Linked DNA regions of Spartinivicinus poritis. The protein of the gene in region 1 interacts with the protein of each later gene in a pairwise test. Links are inferred from orthologs where the notes say so. Each region holds a gene or a part of one and is shown in the gene's direction. Other genes may lie near its edges.

Region 1 (16,612 bases):
TAAAAACCCATTAGCATTTTCCAATAAGCCAATATCATCTTCTAACTGTCGTTCAATTACCCACAGCAATTGCTCCGAATGAGAAAGGCTTGACTCTGGAAGTGACTGGAGAACAACTTCCAAACATTGCCCAATTTCAAAAACAGTTTCACCTTCATCATTGGCCTGTTCAGCTTGTTGATGACATTGCTCCCATATGTACTCCCCAAGTTGTAATACATCATCCCCATGACCTTGTTTTAATAATGATGTCAATTGGGTTTTAACTGGAGAATAGTCTGGTATATTACTCTCATTATCCCAATGGTTGGACCAGGCATCTATTCGACTCAATTCTTTGATTTTTTTCCGCAGTCGTTTAACTTGCTGACTAACGTCACTATTACTAAAGCGATGGTTTTCTAGTATTAACTGCCTTATTTGAGGATGTTTATTGGTTATATCAATTAATAAGTCACACAAATCTGCATGAGTTTTTTTAACCAAAACCCTATACACTTGCACTTCATGGCCTGTTAATGTTTTTTCACATTCTCCCTCTAAATATAACTCAGCATCTTCCTCGATCTCATCATCAAGCTCATAATAAAGATCATTATCTTCAGTTAATAGCAGGATTTTTTTATGCTGCTTTAAATACTGACCAGCTTTTAAAATTAGGGCCACAGCGTGTTTACAGTTGTCATAGTATGGGCAGCTACACCCTGCAACTAATTCATTTTCATCATCTAAAAATACACGAGTAATATAAAGCTCACTTCCTTCAACCTCAGCAACTAACTCGTCATGTTCAGTAATGAAAATATCATCACTAACATAATTTATATAGCCTTTCCCTCGGCTAACAATGGTCGAGCCAGCCCACTCATATAAATCATCAATTGTTAACTTGCGTAAATATTTTTGAATATCTGACATGTATTATTTGATTCTTTTGTAGATAGAATAAAGTAAGCTCAACCTAAGTAAGGGGGTTATAACGACTCAACAAGCCATATCAACCCAACTCCAACTCTACTTCCTCTCCACCCTGCTCAGTCATAAACCGGTTCAACATACTAATGAATTCTTCGCCAGTGCTGTCACATACCCACTGCTGTTCGTTTGGTTGCTGTTTATTTGGTTGATAGTTAAAGTGAAATCCACCGCTTTTAGCTGCCAGCCATAGTTGTCGTAGTGCAGGCTGACGACTTAGGATAATCTGGCTGTGGTTTTCAAACTGCATGGTTAGCATACCGTTGCCAGACTCACAGTCGATATCAATTTCCAGCTCGTCGATGGCATCTTCAATTGCTACCATTAGTTCATCTAATAACTCGTTAAATTCTGCTTCTGTCATTCGTTTGTGACCTGTTTGATGAGACATCTAAATCGTTACCAGCCTGTTCTAGCCCATTGTACAAATTTGTTTAGTCGCTACCAGTTTAACTGTTTGAACATTAGCCGAGCTATAACAGACAGGGTATACTTTGCCGTCATTATTGTACTATTAGTGAGGGATATCCAATGCGCATTCTATTTGCTGTACTTCTGCTTACCTGGCTGGCTGGTTGCGGTCAAAAAGGACCTCTTTACTTACCAGATGAATCTGAGCAAGAATCTACAGAGTCTGTTAACCAATAAGCGATTTGATTAAGAAGCAATATGGATCACTTTTTTTACCGCGATGGCGAGTTATTTGCCGAAGATGTTCCGGTTACGGAGCTTGCTAAGCAGTATGGCACGCCCTGCTATGTCTACTCCCGTGCCACTCTGGAACGCCATTACACTGCCTATACCAAGGCGATGGGTGAACACCCCCATTTGATTTGCTATGCGGTAAAGGCCAACTCTAACCTGGCTGTTCTTAATGTTTTAGCAAAATTAGGTGCTGGCTTTGATATCGTTTCAGTAGGCGAGCTTGAGCGTGTCCTGGCTGCTGGCGGTGATCCTGCCAAAGTGGTTTTCTCTGGGGTAGCCAAGCAAGAGGCAGAAATTGCTCGTGCGCTTGAGGTCGGCATCCACTGTTTTAATGTGGAGTCTGAATTTGAGCTTGAGCGCATTCAAAAAGTCGCTGCACAGATGGATCAGCAAGCTGCTATCTCATTACGAATCAACCCAGATGTTGACGCTAAAACCCACCCCTATATTTCAACAGGGCTTAAAGAAAACAAGTTTGGTATTTCTTTTGATGACGCAATTTCTGTGTTTCAAAAGGCTGCCCAACTACCGAACCTGGAAATATTAGGTGTCGACTGTCATATTGGCTCACAATTAACTGAGATTGATCCATTTTTAGACGCCATGGATCGCCTATTATTTTTAGTGGATGAACTGGCCAAGCTGGGTATTAAGCTCAAACACCTCGACTTAGGTGGCGGCCTTGGAGTGCGTTACCAGCAGGAAATACCACCAGAGCCGGATACTTATGCCAAAGCGGTTATGGAAAAAATTCAGGGACGTAACCTCACCTTAGTATTTGAGCCAGGCCGCTCAATTGCTGCCAACGCAGGCATTTTAGTAACCCAAGTTGATATGCTGAAAGATAATGGCCACAAGCACTTTGCCATTGTAGATGCCGCCATGAACGACTTGATTCGCCCATCTCTATACAATGCCTGGCAAGACATTATTCAGGTAAAGCCAAGAACCGATGGCCTACAAGCCAACTTCGATATTGTTGGTCCTGTGTGTGAAACAGGTGATTTTCTAGGTAAAGGCCGAGAGCTTAACCTAAAACCAGGCGACTTACTGGCCGTTCGCTCAGCTGGTGCTTACGGTTTTGTTATGAGCTCCAATTACAACAGCCGTAACCGAGCAGCAGAAGTGATGGTAGATAAAGGCCAGCACCACTTAATACGGGCTAGAGAAACTTTTAGCCAGCAAATAGCAAACGAATATCTACTTCCTAACTAAGTAAAACTGGATATCTCTTGTAACCTTAACTAATGAGATATCCAGGCTTTAGATGCACATAGACTTACAACACCATGCTGTTACGTTTTACAAAAATGCACGGGCTTGGCAACGACTTTATGGTTGTCGATTTAGTCACCCAACACTGCAAACTCAATGAAGATTTAATTCGATCATTGGCTGATCGCCATCGTGGGATAGGTTTTGATCAACTACTCGTTGTGGAGCCCCCCAGCCAACCAAACAATGACTTCAAATACCGAATTTACAATGCAGATGGTGGCGAAGTAGAGCAATGCGGAAATGGAGCGCGCTGTTTTGCTCGTTTTGTGCTAGACAAAAAGTTAACAACCAAAAACCATATTAAGGTTGAAACACTGTCAGGTGATATAGAATTAATAGTAGAAGCCGATGGCAATATTACTGTAGATATGGGTATACCCAAGCTAGCACCAAGCAGAATTCCTTTTAATGCACCTCAACAGCAAGCGACTTATAAAGTACAAACTGTTGGCGGTGAAATAGAGTTAGGTGCTGCTTCAATGGGTAATCCTCATGCAGTGCTAGTAGTAGACTCTATCAATAACGCACCAGTTAACACGCTCGGGGCAGAGTTAGAGTCACACCCTGACTTTCCACAGCGAGTTAATGTTGGCTTTATGGAAGTGCTAAGCCGCCAGGAAATCAACTTGCGGGTGTTTGAACGTGGCGTAGGGGAAACTCAAGCTTGTGGTACTGGCGCTTGTGCGGCAGTTGTCGTTGGTTGTATTCAAGGCTTGCTGGATGAGCAGGTAACTGTGAATTTACCAGGCGGTAGTTTAACGATTCAGTGGCAAGGCGAAGGGCATAGTGTAAAAATGACAGGTCCTGCCTGCCGGGTATTTGAAGGTCAAATTAGGTTATGACAAAACCAACCAATAAGCTGGCGTTTTCGGAAGAAATCACCGAACAGCAGGTGGTTGCTTATCTCGAAGCTAACCCTAACTTCTTTCTGGACAACCCTGATTTACTGAAAACACTCATTGTTCCCCACCCTAGTGGTAAAGCAATTTCTTTATTGGAACATCAAGTTAATTTGTTCAGAAAAGAAAATAAAGAGCTGCATAAGCGCTTAAGTAATTTAATAGCCATCGCCCGAGAAAATGACCAACTTTTTGATAAAACCCGTCGGCTCATTATCAACTTACTAGCTGCCAATAGTTTGGAAGACATTCAAGTCATTATTGAGGAACACTTTAGAGAGCAGTTTAAAACAGATGCCTGCTGCTTACTTTATTTTGCTGATCAGCCTCTCAACACCCATGGCCGAACCCTGGCGTTAGCAGAAGCTAAAAAACAGTTAGGGGATATTCTAGATAGCACTAAGCCTATTACCGGTCTATTAAAGTTAGAGCAAAAACTTGTACTCTTCCCTGATCAAGCCCATCAGGTTGGCTCTGCTGCTGTGGTACCACTTTATCATCAACGACTATTGGGCATTTTGGCTATTGGTAGTGAAGATATGAATCACTTCCGCACTAGCAATGGCACATTATTTTTAACCCATATTGGTGAAGTGCTCAGCCAGCTGGTTTACCACTTTCAAGAACAATCCAGCTAACAAAGACTGTCAATTAACAAGAACAACCAACTAAGCGTGTTAAATCAAGTACTACAGGCATATTATAACTATCTGAGTATAGAGCGACAGCTGGCAAAACATACCCTTAATAATTACCAGCGCGATCTAAATAAGCTAGCAGCCTGGCTAGACAACCAGCAGTGCCTTAGCTGGGAGCAAATAACACCTCAACAACTCAGACACTATCTAAGCCAGTTAAAACATGATGGCTTAGATCACCGCTCAATACAGCGACACTTGTCCAGCATTCGCTCATTCTATAATTTTTATTGCAGTAAACACCCCTCGCTGCAAAACCCTACAGTTGCCTTACAAGCACCAAAAGCAGCTAAAAAACTACCTCAACTACTGGATGTTGACCAAGCTGCTCAATTGTTAAATACAACCCCTGACGACCCACTATTAATTAGAGATCATGCAATTTTAGAGCTTTTTTATTCATCAGGATTAAGGTTAAACGAGCTATCACAGCTTGACATTAGTGGCATTGATCTTAGCCAACAACAAACAACTGTGGTTGGTAAAGGTAATAAAACCCGACTGGTACCAATTGGTAGTTATGCCTGCACTTGTTTAAAAAAATGGCTGACAACCCGTGGCCAGTTAGCCAAACAAGGTGAAGCTGCTCTCTTTGTCTCAAAGCAGGGTAATAGAATTAGTAACCGTCAAATCCAAAACCGGGTAAAACATTTTGCTCAACTCATGGGGCTACCAGGCAACCTGCACCCTCATATGCTGCGCCATAGTTTTGCTACTCATTTATTAGAAGGAAGCGGTGACTTACGCGCTATACAGGAATTACTGGGCCACAGTGATATTAGCACTACACAAGTGTACACTCATGTAGATTTCAACCAATTAACCAACGTATACGACAGCAGCCACCCACGAGCCAGGCGTAAAAAATCCTCAACAAGCAGTAATCCTAATGACAATTAAAGCGATCACCTTTGATCTTGATGACACCCTATGGAATAACACACCTGTTTTACTAAAAGCTGAGCGAGCTGTTATCGAATGGCTGCTAGCTCAATTTCCCAACATAAATGATCACCATGATATAGATACAACCACTGGAGAGTTCAGAGAGTTTAAGGACCAAATAAAACAAGCCAACCCAGCCCTCACCCACCAAGTAACTAACTTAAGAAAGGTTGCACTTGAAGAGTTACTGGGCCAAGCTGGCTATACTGAACAGGCTACCAACGGTGCCGAACAAGCTATGGAAGTATTTCTCCATGCCCGCCACCAGGTTAATTACTTTGATTATGTGGAATCTGTATTAGCAGAATTAAACCAACAATATACCCTGGGCGTACTCACCAACGGTAACGTCAATATAAAACGCCTGTCGATAGGTGATTATTTCGATTTTGCCTTTTGTGCAGACGAACTAAACACCAGCAAACCAGATCCCGTATTTTTCCAAGCAGGTATTCAGGCAGCCAAAGTGCTTGCTGAAGAAATTGTACACATCGGCGACCATCCAGAATATGATGTTATTGGTGCCAAAGAAGTGGGACTAAAAGCCATCTGGTTTAACCCAGAGCAAAGCTCATGGGATTACCACATAAAACCCGATGCAGTGATTAGTTGTCTAAGTGAATTACCAAAAGCAATTAAAAGAATAAAAATATAATTTAGGGCACCTCTAAAAGCATTCTACTTAATAGCCCAAATACTTCATCAGGCCACAAAAAATATTATGCCGTTAAAATGTTGGCCTCGGATGTTAGATTATTCTGGTTAGTTTCGAAAACTCTAACCTTGAATAAAGTCACAAGACCGAAGCTAATTTATTCATTTTTAATTACCCGACTGAAATTAATTTTCTTTCTGCCCTGTCTTTAGGGTTGAGTCATTGATCAATGCTTAATTTAATGAAATTACTATGAGTAGTAGGAGTATATGATGAGTACACCAAAGAAAGTTTCAGGTACTGCTTTAGCTGTTGTTGCTGCGGGTTTATTTACTTTAGGTTCTCAAGTAGCAACTAGTGCTGAAGCCAGTCAGGTTCAATGCTGGGGTGTTAATAGCTGTAAAGGCCATAACGACTGTGCTACTGCAAGTAATGCCTGTAAAGGTCATGGTTCTTGTAAAGGCCAGGGTTACTTGAATATGTCTGCTGAAGAATGTGAAGCTAAAGGTGGTACGGTTAAAGAAGAAAAGTAATTTTTGAGAATAAATGGATTTGGTAATTATTAATAGTCCGTCATTATTGATAATGTCCAACGTCCATTTATCCCTCACTAGATATATCAACTGTTTCTATATCCACAATTATGGAGGCAACCCGAATGAATCGTCCTTTTTATGGTTTTGGCCTAGGGTTGCGCCATGACTATTATCAGGAAATTTTAGAAACCCAACCTAATGTTGATTGGTTTGAAATAATATCAGAAAACTATTTTGTTGCAGGTGGTAAACCACTGTATTATTTAGATGCTATTCGTGAGCAATACCCTCTAGCGATGCATGGAGTATCCCTTTCTATCGGCAGTACAGATCCTTTAAATCAAGATTATTTAACACAGCTAAAAAAATTAGCCAAAAGAATTAATCCTATTTTTATTTCTGATCATTTATGCTGGACAGGGGTTGATCATATAAACAGCCATGACTTATTACCTCTTCCTTATACAGAACAAACAATACAACATATTGTTTCTCGTATTCAATATGTACAAGAGTTTTTAGGCAGACAAATTTTATTAGAAAATTTATCCAGTTATGTCACTTTTGCTGATTCAAAAATGACTGAATGGGAGTTTATTAAGGAAATAGTGACACGAGCAGATTGCTATCTTTTGTTAGATATAAATAATATTTATGTGAGCGCTCGCAATCATCAGTTTAACCCAACAGAATACTTAAATGGTATTCCTGCTGAACGAGTGATGCAACATCATTTAGCTGGTCACAGCGACTATGGCGATTATGTTATTGATACCCATGACATGCCGGTCGTTGACAATGTATGGAGCCTCTATCAGGAAGCTGCTCAATTATATGGCCCTGTATCAACGATGATAGAGCGTGATGATAATCTGCCAGCTTTTTCAGAATTACTGGCTGAACTAAACCAAGCTAGAGCCATTGCAGGGCCTATTTATACAGACTATCAAGGTTATGCCAATGCTTGCTAATTTACAAAAAGAGTTTCTTGCATTTTTACAAGGCAAACCTAGTGAAGTTAAGCACCTGGTGACCACTGAAACACCAGGGCTAGCCATCTACAAAAATGCCTATAGTCAGCGTCTAAAAGAAGCGTTGGATACTGATTTCCCCTGTTTAGGTAAGTTATTGGGTGATGACTTATACAACCAGTTGATTGCTGACTATATAAAACAAATGTCTTCTACTGATCCATCCCTACGTTGGTTTGGTAGTAATATGCAATGTTTCTTAAAGCACCATCCTTTATTTTCTAAGCAGCCAATAGTAGTTGAGTTAGCAAACTGGGAATGGCAACTTAGAGCCGCTTTTGATGCTGCAAGTAGTGAGGTTATTGCTATTGAGCAGCTAGCTACAATTGCCCCAGATCAATGGTCGGCCATACAACTCAAGTTAGTTCCTAGCCTACAAGTACTCCAATATCAAACCAATGTGGTCAACATTTGGCAATCTCTTGAAGCAGACCATACACCACCTGCCGTTGTACAAAATACGTGCTATTGGCTGATATGGCGCAAAGAGCTAGTTACACAGTTTCGCTCTGTATTCAAAGATGAATGGCAGATTATCCAACTCATTATAGAAGGAGTTACCTTTGCCGAAGTTTGCGAACAGCTATGCCAGTGGCATTCCCCAGAGCAAGCCCCCCAAAGAGCAGCTCAGATTATCCAACAGTTGACCAATGACCAAGTAGTGATGTCTGTATGCTGAAATGGGATTTCAGTGCAGGCCTACTCCCCCTCTCTATTAGGTCAATAACAGTCTTTCTTATCAGCCTTCTAGCCTTCTTAAGTAACTAACTTTTCTCTACTGAAACATCATAAAAACCCAATATCTGAAGAAATTAACTATACTCGCTACCCTTGAGCAAACAGTTATTTGCAGCCAAAAGAGAGTAAGTAAAAACAAACATTGTTTTGGTATCCGTCTTGTCTTAAATTGAATGCTTGATTAATCACTATTAGCCTGATACCGTGTCGTATTATTCATAGAATAGTAATATTAGTACCACTCATTTTGCGAGTATGAAAAGGGGATTTTCGTTTACTTAAGGAGAGAAACAATAAATTATATGTTTCTGATCGGGGATGAGTAAATAAAGGCACAGATATTTGGGAACAACAGGGGGATAGACTACTACTGCCCCCCTCCTAAAATTGAGTATTGATAAGTCACTAAAGTAGAAGTAAAGCTAAAGATGCTACCTCATATTACTAGATTAGTAATATAACCTTTAAAGCTAACTTTACTAACTAACACTCATCACCATCCAATAAGCAAATATTTCTCATATTTTTTCCTCCAAAAAATAAACGATAAGCTACAACGAGTTAAGTATGGCATGTTACTTTTTAGTACACAATCTTTACTATAGCAAAAGCCTAAGCCTTGACAGCACATAACATTATTTCAAATCAATATACCAGCTATAGTTAAACTAAAAAACAGCTTAAGTTTGTTTATATTTACATACTTAAAATTTTATTTCTATTAGCCAAAATATAAGGCACTCTATTTTAAAACTGCCTAAAAATTATGTAAGCGCTGAGCATATGCTTAGTTGTTACTCAGAAGGAACTCATATGTCCAGTATTTATACAGAAAAGCTGTTGAGACAATTTGGCCATACAGACGGCTTGTTAAGTGGTGGAAATCTGGCTACTGGCTTAATCGTCTATTGCATTATTGCCACGACAGAAGGTTTTGGACGAGAAGGTATAGTTCTATCTACTTTTCTGCTATTTTTTCTATCTGCAATTTTAGAAATCCCTACAGGGTACTTAGGAGACCGTGTTGGCTGGAAGTTCTCAGTTCGACTAGGACTATTTTGTGACTTCATATCTACTTTATTTTTCGGTTTAACTATTTTTTTCGCTATACAGGGCTATTATATATTGATGCTATCTTTTTTAGTGTTGCGACAGCTGTTCAGCGCACTTAATGGAGCATTTACCAGTGGCTCGTACCAAGCAGCTTATCAACGTTGGTATCAAGAAAAGCTTGAGCAGAACACTATTAAAATCAGCGATGCCCCGCCTCTTTTTCTTGCCAGTTATAAGTACGGTATATGGATTCGCCTTGGACTACCCCTAATAGCACTAGGCATTGGCCTATTATTACAAACAGAGTTTTTTTCTCAGGTTTCGAAGGAATATATCGCCCTAGTTCCACTTGGAATGATACTGTATGTGCTATTAATTCAAATAGTAGTCTATTTTAAAATGGCTAAAGATCTAGACTTCAGCACTATCTCTATAAAAGAAGGCAACTCTACCAGTGACATAACCATAACAAAATTATTTCTATCTGCTCAGGCTACATTTCCAATTTTATGTACCTATGCATACTCACATATTTTCTTACAAGTCTGTAATCTATTCTTAGTCGGTGAGTCTTATTACTTATTTAAAGAAGCAAACTTACCAATGATCTTTGTTTGGGGCGGGGGTATGGGAGCCGCTGTAGTAATTACTTTTTTTGGTATAGCAATTTCTCGTTTTTTTATCCCCTGGCTTTCCAAACAAACTAAACTAAGGTCTATCCGCTGGTTAGGAACACTGTGCTTAAGTTTATTATCTGCAGTAGTAGCACTTACTTTTTATAGCAGTATATCAACAGTTGCCAAACTAGGATGTATTTTTTCAGTGATATTGGTTGCTTATCCAATCTCTTTTGCCTTGCGCGCCGAAATTACTTCTGATAGTCACCGTTTTGTGCCGGATGAGTTTAAAGCCAGCTGGTTTAGTGGCGGCTCCTTACTGGCTCGGCTAACCTACGCAATGATTGCAGGACTGATTCTAATTGCAGGCGTTCCTCATATGGGCATTTTCGTCATGATGTCAGTATTAGGCGTTATCGGTGCTTCACTTGCTTTTATTAACTATAAAAAAGGGGAAAATGTCAGCAAGTTTGAACGAGCCAGCTTAAAAAAATGCCTGGGCATGGTAGTAGGTATCATGTTTTTTATTACCAGCTTTTTGGTATTTTTAGGTGAAACCTGGTACTTCGTAAAGCATGCGACAGAAGCACAGCGTCAGCAAGACCAAATTATTGCAGAACAATATGCTGGACAGTTTGCGCATTTAGAAGAAACTTCTCAGGCCAACCAATTGCTTCATACCCTTCGTCAAAGGATAAATGTTGACTGTGTAGATATCAATACAAACTTGATACAACAAACCCATTGTAATACAAGCGAATCAACGTATTCTGTTTCTAGGGTTATTTATTACAACCCTCTACTTAAACAGGATCAACGAGGTACCATTACCGTTTACTTTAATGATTCCATTATTCACCAAAAAATCTTACACCACTTAATTATTGTAGCAGCTATTTATATTGCTTTTGTGCTTTTGGTATTTTCTATCACTTACCGAATTGTAAAACGTATTTGCAGTGAAGCCAAAATGGTTCTAGATGTGGCAATGGATAAATCATCAAGCAGCCCTAAAGAGAGAAGCGGAGAAGAACGCTATTTTATTGACGAGTTTGCCACCATGGCTGACAGGTTTAATGATTTTATTGAAAATGAAAAGCGCATGGCAAATCTACAAGGAATCAATCAAATAGCGGCACAGGTTGCCCATGATATTCGCTCTCCACTGACAGCCTTAGAAATGGTTGCTGAGCAATCCTTAGAAGTATTTCCTGAAAGAAACCGCATTATCTTTCGTCGCGCCATTGATAGCATCAATGACATTGCCAATGGCCTGCTAGTAGTGGAACGTGAGCAAAATGCTGATAAAGACCCAGCTAAACAACAAATTTCCAAGCAGCTATTATCTACTTTACTAGAAGAAGTAGTTTCAGAAAAACGAGTACAATACCGTCTCCAACCTGCAATAGAACTACAGTTACAAGTAGATAACGATGCTTATGGGTTATTTGCAAATATTCATGCTAATACCTTACGGCGAGTGCTGTCTAATTTAATTAATAACTCAGTAGAAGCCAAAGGAAATAAAAGCAGCATTAATATTCAACTAAGGCTTCAAGAGTTAAATAATAAGGCTGCTATTACGATCATTGATAATGGTCAAGGTATTCCAAATAAGCTCATTAATAACGTATTAAAGCGAGGGGTAAGTATAGGTAAACCTGGTAACACAGGTTTAGGTTTATCCCATGCCAAGACCACAATAGAATCATGGCAAGGACAGCTGGCTGTATGTTCTGAACCTAGTGTTGGCACTCAAATAACTATTATATTACCTCTACAAGCAACTCCTTCCTGGTTTTTGCCTTTATTAGTATTGCCTGCAAATTCACAAGTCATGATTCTAGACGATGATATCAGTATGCATCGTGTATGGCAGAGCCGTCTAGAATCCCTCCCTTTGACTGACTCGCGCATAGAGGTTAACTATTTCCTCAATGAGACACAGGCCATTGAATTTTACCAGAAAAAAATTAATCCCCACCGTCCCTTGTTGTTTTTATCAGATTACGAACTAATAGGTAAAGCTAAAACTGGGCTTGATATCATCGAGGCTCTGCAGATAGCTCAGCACAGTATTTTAGTGACCAGTCACTATAAAAGTAGCCATGTAATAGAGCGTTGTTCTCAACTAGGGATTAAAGTTTTACCAAAATCTCTCGCTAATTGGTTATCTATAGAGGTAAGCACATTAGCATCTGTTAATTATGATGCTGTGCATATTGAAGATAATAAAGGTATCCGTGTTTGCTGGGAGCTAGATGCTAAAATGCATCCAGCCAAACTACTATCATTGAAAAGCCCAATGGAGTTCGAGAGACATGCAGATCAAATCTCTAAAAATACACCCATTTATATTGATAATGAATTTATAGGAGAAGAAATAACAGGCTGTGAATGGGCAAAAACTTTATACGACAGAGGCTTTAAACGACTGATTTTAACTTCAGGTCTGATTCCAATAGACGCAAATGAAATGTATTGGTTTGAGTCAATTGGTGATAAACGCTCCCCCTGGGCAAAAGCAAGGGAGAGAAGCAGGCTATCTATTACTGTCGATTAAATTATTTTTTAACCCTATCTCAGCAATCACTGGTAAGTGGTCAGATCCAATATCTGGCCCTACCTTTATACTAATTACTCTTATTGTTTTGCTTAACAAAATATGGTCAATAGGAATTAAAGGTATTTTGCTTGGCCAACTAGGGAGCAAACCAACACCTGTGCGTGTAGACTTTAACTCAGCCGCATCAATAAGCTTTTTAAAGCTGTGTCCCCAAGGAGTTGTATTTAAATCACCCAATAATACTACGGGATCAGACTGGTTTTTTAACCATAAGGAAATTTCTTCTAGCTGCAAATCACGAGAAATTGCCATGGATTGAGACATAGGTGGTACAGGGTGAGTAACCAACAGTTGAATTTTGTGCTGCTGCCAAATTAGAACGCCTGTAATTGAAGGCAGCTGATCAGGACCAAAATACTGAATTTGTAAGTTTTCAACAGGGTAGCGGCTAAACAAGGCAATACCAAATCCACCATTTCTTGGCTGTTCTAGTTTATATGGGTAAAGCTTCTCCAATTGTTTAAACGCTTGTGCCCACACAGGCGTATACTCTTCAACAGCAACAATATCTGGCTGCCGCTGTTGTAACCATTGCAGCAATAACGTTGTATTTGTATTGTTAAAATTAGCATTAATCTGAGCAACTGATAAGGCTGCAGAACTCTCTTTCACTATATTGTTGTCACTATTAGGCTGACTTTTATACAAATAAATAACCTCATAGTTTAGCCCAACCGTCATGATTGCAAGTCCAAAGCAGTGCCACTTCCTCACCAGACTAAACACGATTATTCCCGATATCGCTACAGCCAGATAATACCAACGGAAATGATTTATTAGATCAGCTAGCCAGTGATACTTCCCAAATAAGCCAATAAAGCTTACTAAACCAGCCAGAACCACTGCCAACAACAGCCACCTTAATATCCACACAACCTACTTGTCTCCGAAAGATGTTTCAAACCAAAACAGTAATTGTGTAAGTTTACATAAAAAATTATGCCTACACTCACTTTCTAGTGTATATCTTTTCAAGTTCTTGTGAGTTGGCTGCTAGATAAACAATTTCTGTGAGTCTTGACAAATATTACTAAAAACTGATGTGTTTAGATTGTCATCTGTTTAAGGCTAAAGCTAGTTAACAGGATTGATATTAATTGTAATTTTAATGATTTCTTACTCAAATTTAATGTTTGTTATTTATCTCTAAATCTGTATTACCTGATATTTTGAAATGATCATTAAAAGATTATTTAAATTACTCAATCTCAATTAAGTCGATTCTTTCAGAAATATACCTAGCTCGGATATATCTGAAATGGCTAGTACGTCATGGAAGGTTCATGGAAAGTAATTAGTAAATTGTAAGCAACAAAGGCTCCACACAAAAGAGAATGATCAATGAAGTGGCTAATATGATGACTCCTAAATTTGCAAAAACCTTATTATATAGTGCTTGTGTCATGGTGCTTACAGGTTGCCCAGGTGATGATGACGACAAACCCAATCCACCAGGCAATAAAAAACCTGTCGCAAAATTTTCTCATTCTTGTAGTGAACTAAGCTGTAGTTTTGATGCGAGTGCTAGCTCTGATCCAGATGGCAACATTACTCAGTATAGCTGGAATTTTGGTGACAGCATGAAAGGTGATGGCGCGACTGCAAACCATAGCTATAGCAGTGCAGGTAGTTACATGGTTACCCTAACGGTGACGGATAACAAAAATGCCACCGCAGAACATAAGCTAGAAGTGACCGTTAATACCACTCCAGATACCCCAGATGATGACGACGATGATGGAGATGGAGACGACCCTGTTGGCATGAATGAGTGTGAAAATTGGCAAAGCAAGCACCCTGAGTGGCTATGGTGTGATGACTTTGAAACCACGGTCTCCTTAACAGAAAAATACGGTAAAAACAGTGTTAAGCCTGGTAAGGATGCAAACTCACTACAACGAGTTGAAACTAACCCTGCCCATGGTAAATATGCTTTACGTTTAAAAGCAGATAGTGAAAGTAAAAATAGTGGTAGCTTTCGGCGTAATTTTGGCCGAGTCCCCTACAACAACTCTATAGACGATTTAGGCGCTAAGCCTTACTTTGACGAAAAAATTAATGAGGTATATTACCGTTTTTATGTGAAATACCCGAACAGTACTTCAGGCTGGCCAACTCATATTACAAGAGCATTTGGCGTTGCAGCAGGCTCTGATCAGTTTGGCCCACAAGCATTTGTCGCAACACTTTCACATGATAAATCCAAAACAGCCGTCGTTTCCGGAGAACCAAACCTACTAGCTTATAGTGGTTTTGATCCAAAAAATCCAGATTCCACATTAAAAACTACCAAGTGGGATGACATGGAAAATTTAACCCAGCTTGGTGAAAATACTGATCCATTGCCACCTGTGCCGCCACCTCCAACACCGCCAGAAAAGCCGACACTTAGTAATTTTGCGGTGAACCAAGTTGATGATGATATCCCACCGCCTCCGCCACCTCCTGGTGATCCAGAACCACCCTCCCCTCCTGTGCCACCAGATAAGCCAGACGGAGATGATAACAACCCTTTAAGTAAAGGCAAATGGCACTGTGTTATTGTACACCTTAAGCTGAATAGTACTACTCCATACAAAGCAAATGGTGTATATGAGATAGCAGTAGATGGAAAGCCCTACTCAAAATACACGCTAACTGATTTGAACTGGACAGGTAAATGGCGAGAATACGCGATTAACGGTATTCAGTTTGAAAACAGCTGGGCAATGGCGGAGCAAAACAGCCAGCAACCAACTAACAGCAGTTTGGCAACAACCAAACCCCAGGCAATGGAAGGGGAAATGGAGAGCTACCTGGATGCATTAGTCATCTCGAAAAAACCTGTAAGTTGTTTAGATACCAGCGATCCGGATGACCCAATGCCTCCACCGCCACCACCTGGCGACCCTGACAAACCCGACGATGATGACCCTGTACCACCGCCTCCTAAGCCACCAGGAGACGATGATGATGACGATACACCACCAGATATACCACCACCGCCGCCACCAGGTGATCCAGATAAACCGGATGATGATACGCCGCCGGACATTCCGCCGCCGCCACCTCCACCTGGCGACCCAGATAAGCCAGATGATGATGGCGATGATCCAGGCCCGGTACCTCCACCACCTACACCAGATGATGACGATGATGGTGATTTACCGGATGATATTCCACCACCACTACCGCCACCAACCGAAACGGTTAATTTATAACGTTTACAACGTCTTGACTAAGCCAGCTTTACAGCTGGCTTAGTTTTTTAAAGCTGCCGTTGAGTGTTGTCTATCACTGAAAAAGTAATATATTTAGCGATAAACCAGCTAATCAAAAAAATTACCAAACTAAAACAGCCCACAAACAATAGACTGACTTTTATAATGTGATTTCGAAAGCTATAAACTTTCTTAAACGCCTCTGCTTCATCGATTTCACTTAAAATAGCCCACTTTAAACCTGCAATAAAAACCGGGCTAAAGGCAGAAAGTACCGGTACTCCTCTATAATCTTCAAATATTTTATATCCCCTTTCACCAGCTAATGCGAGCTTTGCTCCTGGAGTAGTCACTGGTTGCAAACCGATAGAAGTATTTTTTGCTAAAATTTTATCAACGGTATGTTTTTCAACTCCAGCATTAATAAGCCCCTGCTCATATTTTTCAGGCGTTTCTATCAAAAACCGGCTAATACTTCGCATGGTAAAATCAGAGCCTACTAAATACGTTTCTCCTGTCTCTCCCAGCCCTGATTTACGCCACAACCGTCCATGAGTCATTATTAAATTAACTTTATCGACTGGCATCTGAAAAATTAATACACCTACTCTATTGTTATCATCATAAATAGGCGTAGCTATAAAGGCAGCAGGATC
Region 2 (6,210 bases), on another replicon or contig:
TTCAGAGACTGTTGCGGCAGTCAATACGCCACCCAGTGCACTCATTCCTGCTTCATTCTCTAATAAATCTGATTTACAACCAACTAAAGCCAGTGCAATAGCAACAGAAGCTGTCATTGATTTCAGTTTATTCATGCCTCTAACCTCCACCTCAAATCCATATACTGAAAATTTTCCAGTTATAATTTTGTCAAACTATGCTGCTTTTAGGTAATGCCCATTATGTCTTATTTGATAAGGCTGAAGGTAAACTGCATCCGAAGTAAGCAGGCTCGCCCCAGCGGTCAAACCAGGCTGATAAAGTTAATTACCAACAGTATAAGCTTTCCAGTAAGTAATAAAGTCGCGGAGTATAGCATGAAGTCTTATATTACTTTAGTGAATTTCTGTGATATGGTTTTATAATCCTCTAATGTATACTTCTCGCCAGCTTACATACCGAACACATAGTCATTCTCAAGTGTTAATAAGTGCTACCGTAGCATTATATTCCCCATGAAATAGCATCAAGTTAATGATACCAATTGTTTCATCACATTTAACTAAAACAATATGAAAATGTGTAACCTTTAAGACAGTTAACTGACTATTAAGTAAGGTTAGTCCATATTAGGCTATTAGCTAAATAACATTACCGTTAGCATTTCACTCTGATTTTAATAATGTTAATGAGGTTTTTGTCAAGATGGTCATTTTTTATAATTTTGCAAGGGATTTACTATAAAAAATTGACTTGGAATAGTGTTAAAAATTGGCTTATATATAATGGGTAACTCGAAAGCTTTTACATACATCTATAAGCGAGAAGTATCGTAGCTAGTTATTGTTTATTAGCAGGAGAATATCTTTACCAAAACAGGTCAGCTTAATGTATTGATACGTTACCAGAGACATCCTGAATCAGCATGAGCTTAACCAATAAGTTTTGTATTAACTTATAACTTTTTTAATTAATTGTCAGTTTAGGGAAAGCAACCATGAGTATTAAACTGACCCGTCAAATTATGTCGGCTATTTTAACTCAAGCAGAGCGTACATATCCTGCTAAATGCTTTGGGTTCATAGTTGGAAAAAAAGAAGGAGGAATTGCTACAGGAAGCTACTATATTGCATGTGATGAAGTTGATTATATTAAAGAATATCCTTTATCACTAACTGATTCTCATACCTATAATTCAATTAAAAACAAAGCAGGAGCAGAAGGGCTAACCATTGTGAGCATGGTTCATACACATCCAGATTTTACTGATGAGCCTTCACAATTAGATTGTTTATATGATTGCCCAGGAATAACCCATATTATTATTTCACTGTCTCACGGTAAAGCTGTTAGCTGTCATGCCTGGCAATTAGCAAATGATAAACAGAACTTTATACAAGAGCAAATTGTTCAATAATTAATCCAAACTATCTACATGTAGATGATCAGAAGTTATTTTCTTAGTCTTTAATGAATACCTAAAAGCTTTTTTAAACTGTCAATAACTCAGAAACACTCAAGCAATGCCCATAAAATTTTTTGAGTGTTACTTATATTCAGGTTTATATAAAAATGACTTCTGTCAATCATATTAATAGCAACAACTTACGAAGTGCAAGACTGATCAACCAGCTTAGTCTATATGAGCTATCAGAGATATTAGGCATTTCAGTCTCTACCTTGGTTAAAATGGAAGCTGGTATTAGCCAACCGAATAACATACTCATTAAACAGCTTTGTTGCCGACTAGGTATTTTGCCTACCTTTTTAACCGGTTCCAGTCGCTACACTATCCATGAAGATGCAATATTTTTTGTCCCTATTACCACATCCAAAAGTCAGGCTATATCAAATAATTCCACTTTGTTTCAAGCAACAGCCTACTTGAGTTTATATTATGAGCTTATTCGAGTTTTAAAAACACAGTTTAGATTTCCTAACAATTTTCCTAAAATATACGACGCTGATATAGCTTCAAATACAAATATCGAACAATTAGCAGACTCTTGTCGATTCCATTGGGGGTTGGGTTTTTCTCCAATTGAAAATATTACTACTCTCATTGAAAGATCAGGAGGTATTGTCACCTCCTTTCCTAACCTTTACTCCACCATTGACTCCATGTCTATTACCTATCCCCACCCTATTATTGTCATCAACCATAAAAAAACTGCTTTTCAAATTAGATTTGATATTGCAATGCATTGTGGTGCAATAGTTAGCAACTTTTTTTTCACAAGTAAAAACTTATCAGCAACCAAACAGGATTTAGAAAATTTCGCTCTAGCTTTACTTATGCCTGCTTGCAGTTTTCGTAATGAGTTCGTACGTAGCAAATCAATTATTTACTGGCCCGAAATTGAGTCATTACAGCAACGCTGGGGAGTGAGTAAGGAGGCTGTTATCTATAGAGCATTTCAGCTTAAATTAATTAATGTTAAGCAACTTAAGCTTAGTTTAGCTAAATTGAGGACCAATGCGTCCATTCATTTTAGCAACTGTAAAACAAAAAAAGAGCAACCTCACTTTATTTCTAATCAAGTCCAGCAATTGAACAAAACCCAAGTTCTTAGTACTGAAGTCATTGCTCAACATCTAGCTATTAAAAAGTTATTACTTACAAATCTTTTTATTGAGTTTAAAAAGACTTTACTCAATAAATCAGCAACTTCTTCATCTAAAAAACATAATGTAGTTTCTATTAATTAAACACGCAAAAATACAGATCTACTTTCTCGATTATAAGTTAAAAGTTTTACAGCTAAACAATCATACAGTATTCTATTTGATGCCATAAAATATATGCTGTAGCTATTGATTTATCTATCGATTTGCTTTCTTATACTCTTGCTTTTATAGCAAAATTATCATAGCACTAATACGCTATTGGCTAGTTCGATACGTTTCGCCTTCTTAGCATGTCCTTTCTTAAAGCATGTTTGGATATCATTGAAGACATATCAGTGAAATACACGGAGTGTTCTAATTATGACTAATTTTTTGCAGCGTTTATTACTGTATCAGCTAATATTCCTTATAGTACCAATAGCTTATGCTACCCCCTCAGACATTGTCATTTATCCCGGAGAAGCCTACATTCAGTCTGCTAACTACAGTGGCACTGGTTGTCCAATTGGGTCAACTGATTTTATTTTTCAAGAAGGAGCTAACGAGTTTAGTGTAAGTTTTAAACACTTCAAAGTAGATAATGATGCTAATTACAGTTCTAGCTATTGTCAGTTAAAATTCACCATTGTTGCCCCCCCTGGAGTTGCCTATCGTTTGAACTCATTGACATATAAGGGTCATGCTACATTAGATCAATCAGGAATGGCCACTATAGCTAACAACAGCCGTTTACAAAGCATAACCCCTATAAATAAATCTACCCAATATGTATATGGTTCTTTAGATAATACAACTGAGCAATATTTCCAGCAAACGACACTAACGGACCACCTTCAAAATTGGTCAGCATGCAACAGACATGCTCCTTTGGAGATAAAAACCGAAGTTAGCCTTAATAGTAAAGACCAGCAAAGCACAATAACCATAAAGTCAATTAATGGGAAAATTTTATTTTCCCGTAAACACTGCAGTAGTAGACTAAATGCCAAGAGCATATAAGACCTTACTATACTAGCCACTGCTTATTTTAGGTATATAAAAAATAGCAGAAATAGGCTTCACAAAGGATATATTCACTTACAAATAAACTTTATTATATGCTGGTCTAGATCTTCTACAAAGGCACCATAATAAGCTTGCTCATATATGAGTCGCTTTCCTGGCTCAGCCTGAGAGAAACCACCATTAGCTATCGCAAGTTGATAGCACTGATCAACCTGTTGCTTGCTGTTGAGCTGAAATGCCAGCTGAACAGCTGGTGTTGTTTTTGTCCCGCCCATCAACCATAATCTGGGTTTATCATCTCCAATGGCCACCCACCCTTGTACTTCAGCAACTACCTTATAACCAAGTGGGGCCAAAACAGTCTTATAGAACTCTTTACTGGCCATGTAGTCCGTTACATAAATACCAATATGATCAAGCATGTTTTTAGTCTATAGTGATAGATGTAGTTTTCATTTAATTATGTCAAGAATTTTTAACCTATCCAAGAAACCAGATTGATTTTTTCATATAAAAGTGACTACCCAATTTACACTTAATCAAATATCAAAGCTTATGGGCACCAACCTGTGTAAATAAAACGTAAAGATCACTAACCGCTATTTAGGCTATGGTAAAATGACAGCAGAATGACTATAGAGAAATATTCATGTCATATCGTTTGTTACTTGTTGAAGACGATCAAGAGCTTGCAGAACTGCTTATTGACTACCTTGAACTAGAGTCTTTTATCGTTACTTGGGAGACTCGTGGTGATAAAGGCCTGGATGTCGCACTAACTGAAAACTTTGATGTTATTATCCTTGATATCATGTTACCAGGCACCAATGGCGTCGAGTTTTTAAAAGAGTTCCGTCAACAGCGTCTTACCCCTGTTATAATGCTCACTGCCAGAGGAGAAGAGTTAGATCGAATCTTAGGCTTTGAGCTAGGTGCAGATGACTACCTTCCCAAGCCTTGCAGCCCCAGAGAGTTAGTTGCCAGAATTAAAGCCGTTATTCGACGCGTAGTGATGGACCAACAAACCACACAGCCTTCTCACTCTAGCAACATGGTAGTGGTTGGGCCATTACATCTTAACCTATCTAGTCATGAGGCTACCGTGTCAGGTCAACCGCTGAACTTAACAGGCACTGAGTTTGAAGTTCTTTCATTACTAATGCAGCACACTGGCGAAGTAGTAAGTAAAGAAACTTTATCCCTTCAAGCGTTAGGTAAACAACTCTCACTATATGACCGCAGTATTGATATGCATGTTAGCAACCTACGTAAAAAAATTGCTGATGTATATGACAATCCAAGCTTAATTAAAACAATTAGAGGAAAAGGCTACCTGCTTAAACAATTTTAGTTTAGCCTTAGTATATGTTTAAGCAAATTTTCTGGAAAGTGCTACTTGTTTTTTGGGCTGCTTTAATAATTATTGCAGTATTGTCTTCATGGATTACAAGAGAAATTGTCGAAAGTGAGCTAGGGCTACACGAGAAATATATACAAGACAAAAAGAACTCAGCCGAAGCAGTTGCTATTTTCGAAGCACAAGGAAGAAAAGCTTTAGCTAGTTGGGTAAAACAGCTTAATGAAGAAACAGGACTCAGGGCTTTTTTAATAACTCCATCAGGCACATCTGCGACAACAACACCACTACCAAGACCTATCAAACGCTTTCTACATAAACGATACTACTTACCTCCATGGGCAGAGCCAACAGAAGTATCAACTGAGAAAGGTGAATATATATATTTCAGTCTTGGGCCAAGTTTTCCCCCTCCTCCTAAACATCGACAGGATATTCTTTGGTGGAGTAGAGCGATTACCAGTTTATTTGTTTTATTTATTGTTTCCATATTCTTTTCTAAACACCTGGTAAATCCACTTAAAGAGTTAACTAATATTTCTCAAAGCCTAGCAAAAGGCGATCTCGCCAAAAGGGTTAATCCTAAAATAGAGCATAGACTTGATGAAATAGGCATCTTAGCTAGGGAGTTCAATCACATGGCTGAAAAAATCCAGCAAAACCATGATAACCTACAACAGCTATTTCATAGTATTTCCCATGAGTTGAAAACTCCTTTAGCCAGGCAACGAGTTGCTATTGAACTAATAGCAAAAAAGGGGGCTGAGCCCAGATTACTTGAGAAAATGAATCGGCAAATTAAGTTATTAGATAGCTTAATTGATGAACTAATAACAATCACTAAATTACAAGAGCCAACTGTAGAGATTTTAAAAGAGGAAATAAAACTACCCTCAATTATTCAAGAAGTAATAGAAGACAACACTTTAGAAGCTGACTTGAAGAATATTAAATTAAGCTTTATAAATGAAGTTAACAACAGCACTAAAGGTGATAAAAAACTTCTATACCGGGCAATTGATAATATCATACGCAATGCTATTAAATACTCTCCTGAAAATACTACAGTTTGTATTAACTGTGCCGAAAAAGACAACTACTATAATCTTGATATTATCGATCAAGGGCCAGGAGTACCTGATATCACACTAAGCAAACTGATTGACCCGTTTTACCGAGTAGATAGCGCTCGCGCAAGAAATACTGGCGGACATGGTCTGGGCCTCGCTATCGCCAACAG

What was found.
Region 2: the proteins of lysA (region 1) and ORQ98_RS24495 interact in binary tests that used the Escherichia coli proteins (3 or more experiments, as listed by UniProt). The link is inferred for Spartinivicinus poritis from one-to-one orthologs.

Annotation. Positions count from the first base shown.
Region 1 is NZ_JAPMOU010000057.1:8,923-25,534, reverse strand. What follows is about bases 938-3,769. They hold lysA (diaminopimelate decarboxylase), read left to right. Parts: upstream 938-1,644; coding sequence 1,645-2,895; downstream 2,896-3,769. Other genes in these bases: dapF (diaminopimelate epimerase), read left to right, coding at 2,970-3,769; lptM (LPS translocon maturation chaperone LptM), read left to right, coding at 1,507-1,623; cyaY (iron donor protein CyaY), read right to left, coding at 998-1,366. Also shown: ORQ98_RS25135 (SWIM zinc finger family protein), read right to left, coding at 1-918; more of dapF, read left to right, coding at 3,770-3,800; ORQ98_RS25110 (DUF484 family protein), read left to right, coding at 3,797-4,495; tyrosine recombinase XerC, read left to right, coding at 4,532-5,455; ORQ98_RS25100 (HAD family hydrolase), read left to right, coding at 5,445-6,155; BufA2 family periplasmic bufferin-type metallophore, read left to right, coding at 6,425-6,688; bufB (MNIO family bufferin maturase), read left to right, coding at 6,814-7,662; ORQ98_RS25085 (HvfC/BufC N-terminal domain-containing protein), read left to right, coding at 7,652-8,401; ORQ98_RS25080 (ATP-binding protein), read left to right, coding at 9,274-12,693; ORQ98_RS25075 (endonuclease/exonuclease/phosphatase family protein), read right to left, coding at 12,673-13,599; ORQ98_RS25070 (PKD domain-containing protein), read left to right, coding at 14,112-15,956; ORQ98_RS25065 (cache domain-containing protein), read right to left, coding at 16,004-16,612. UniProt on the Escherichia coli protein: Specifically catalyzes the decarboxylation of meso-diaminopimelate (meso-DAP) to L-lysine. Is not active against the DD- or LL-isomers of diaminopimelate.
Region 2 is NZ_JAPMOU010000053.1:1,907-8,116, reverse strand. What follows is about bases 3,129-6,113. They hold ORQ98_RS24495 (response regulator), read left to right. Parts: upstream 3,129-4,262; coding sequence 4,263-4,964; downstream 4,965-6,113. Other genes in these bases: ORQ98_RS24490 (sensor histidine kinase), read left to right, coding at 4,979-6,113; ORQ98_RS24500 (VOC family protein), read right to left, coding at 3,682-4,035; ORQ98_RS24505 (DUF4360 domain-containing protein), read left to right, coding at 3,129-3,607. Also shown: ORQ98_RS24520 (M48 family metallopeptidase), read right to left, coding at 1-135; ORQ98_RS24515 (M67 family metallopeptidase), read left to right, coding at 978-1,397; ORQ98_RS24510 (helix-turn-helix domain-containing protein), read left to right, coding at 1,553-2,689; more of ORQ98_RS24505, read left to right, coding at 2,969-3,128; more of ORQ98_RS24490, read left to right, coding at 6,114-6,210. UniProt on the Escherichia coli protein: Response regulator member of the two-component regulatory system CpxA/CpxR which responds to envelope stress response by activating expression of downstream genes including cpxP, degP, dsbA and ppiA.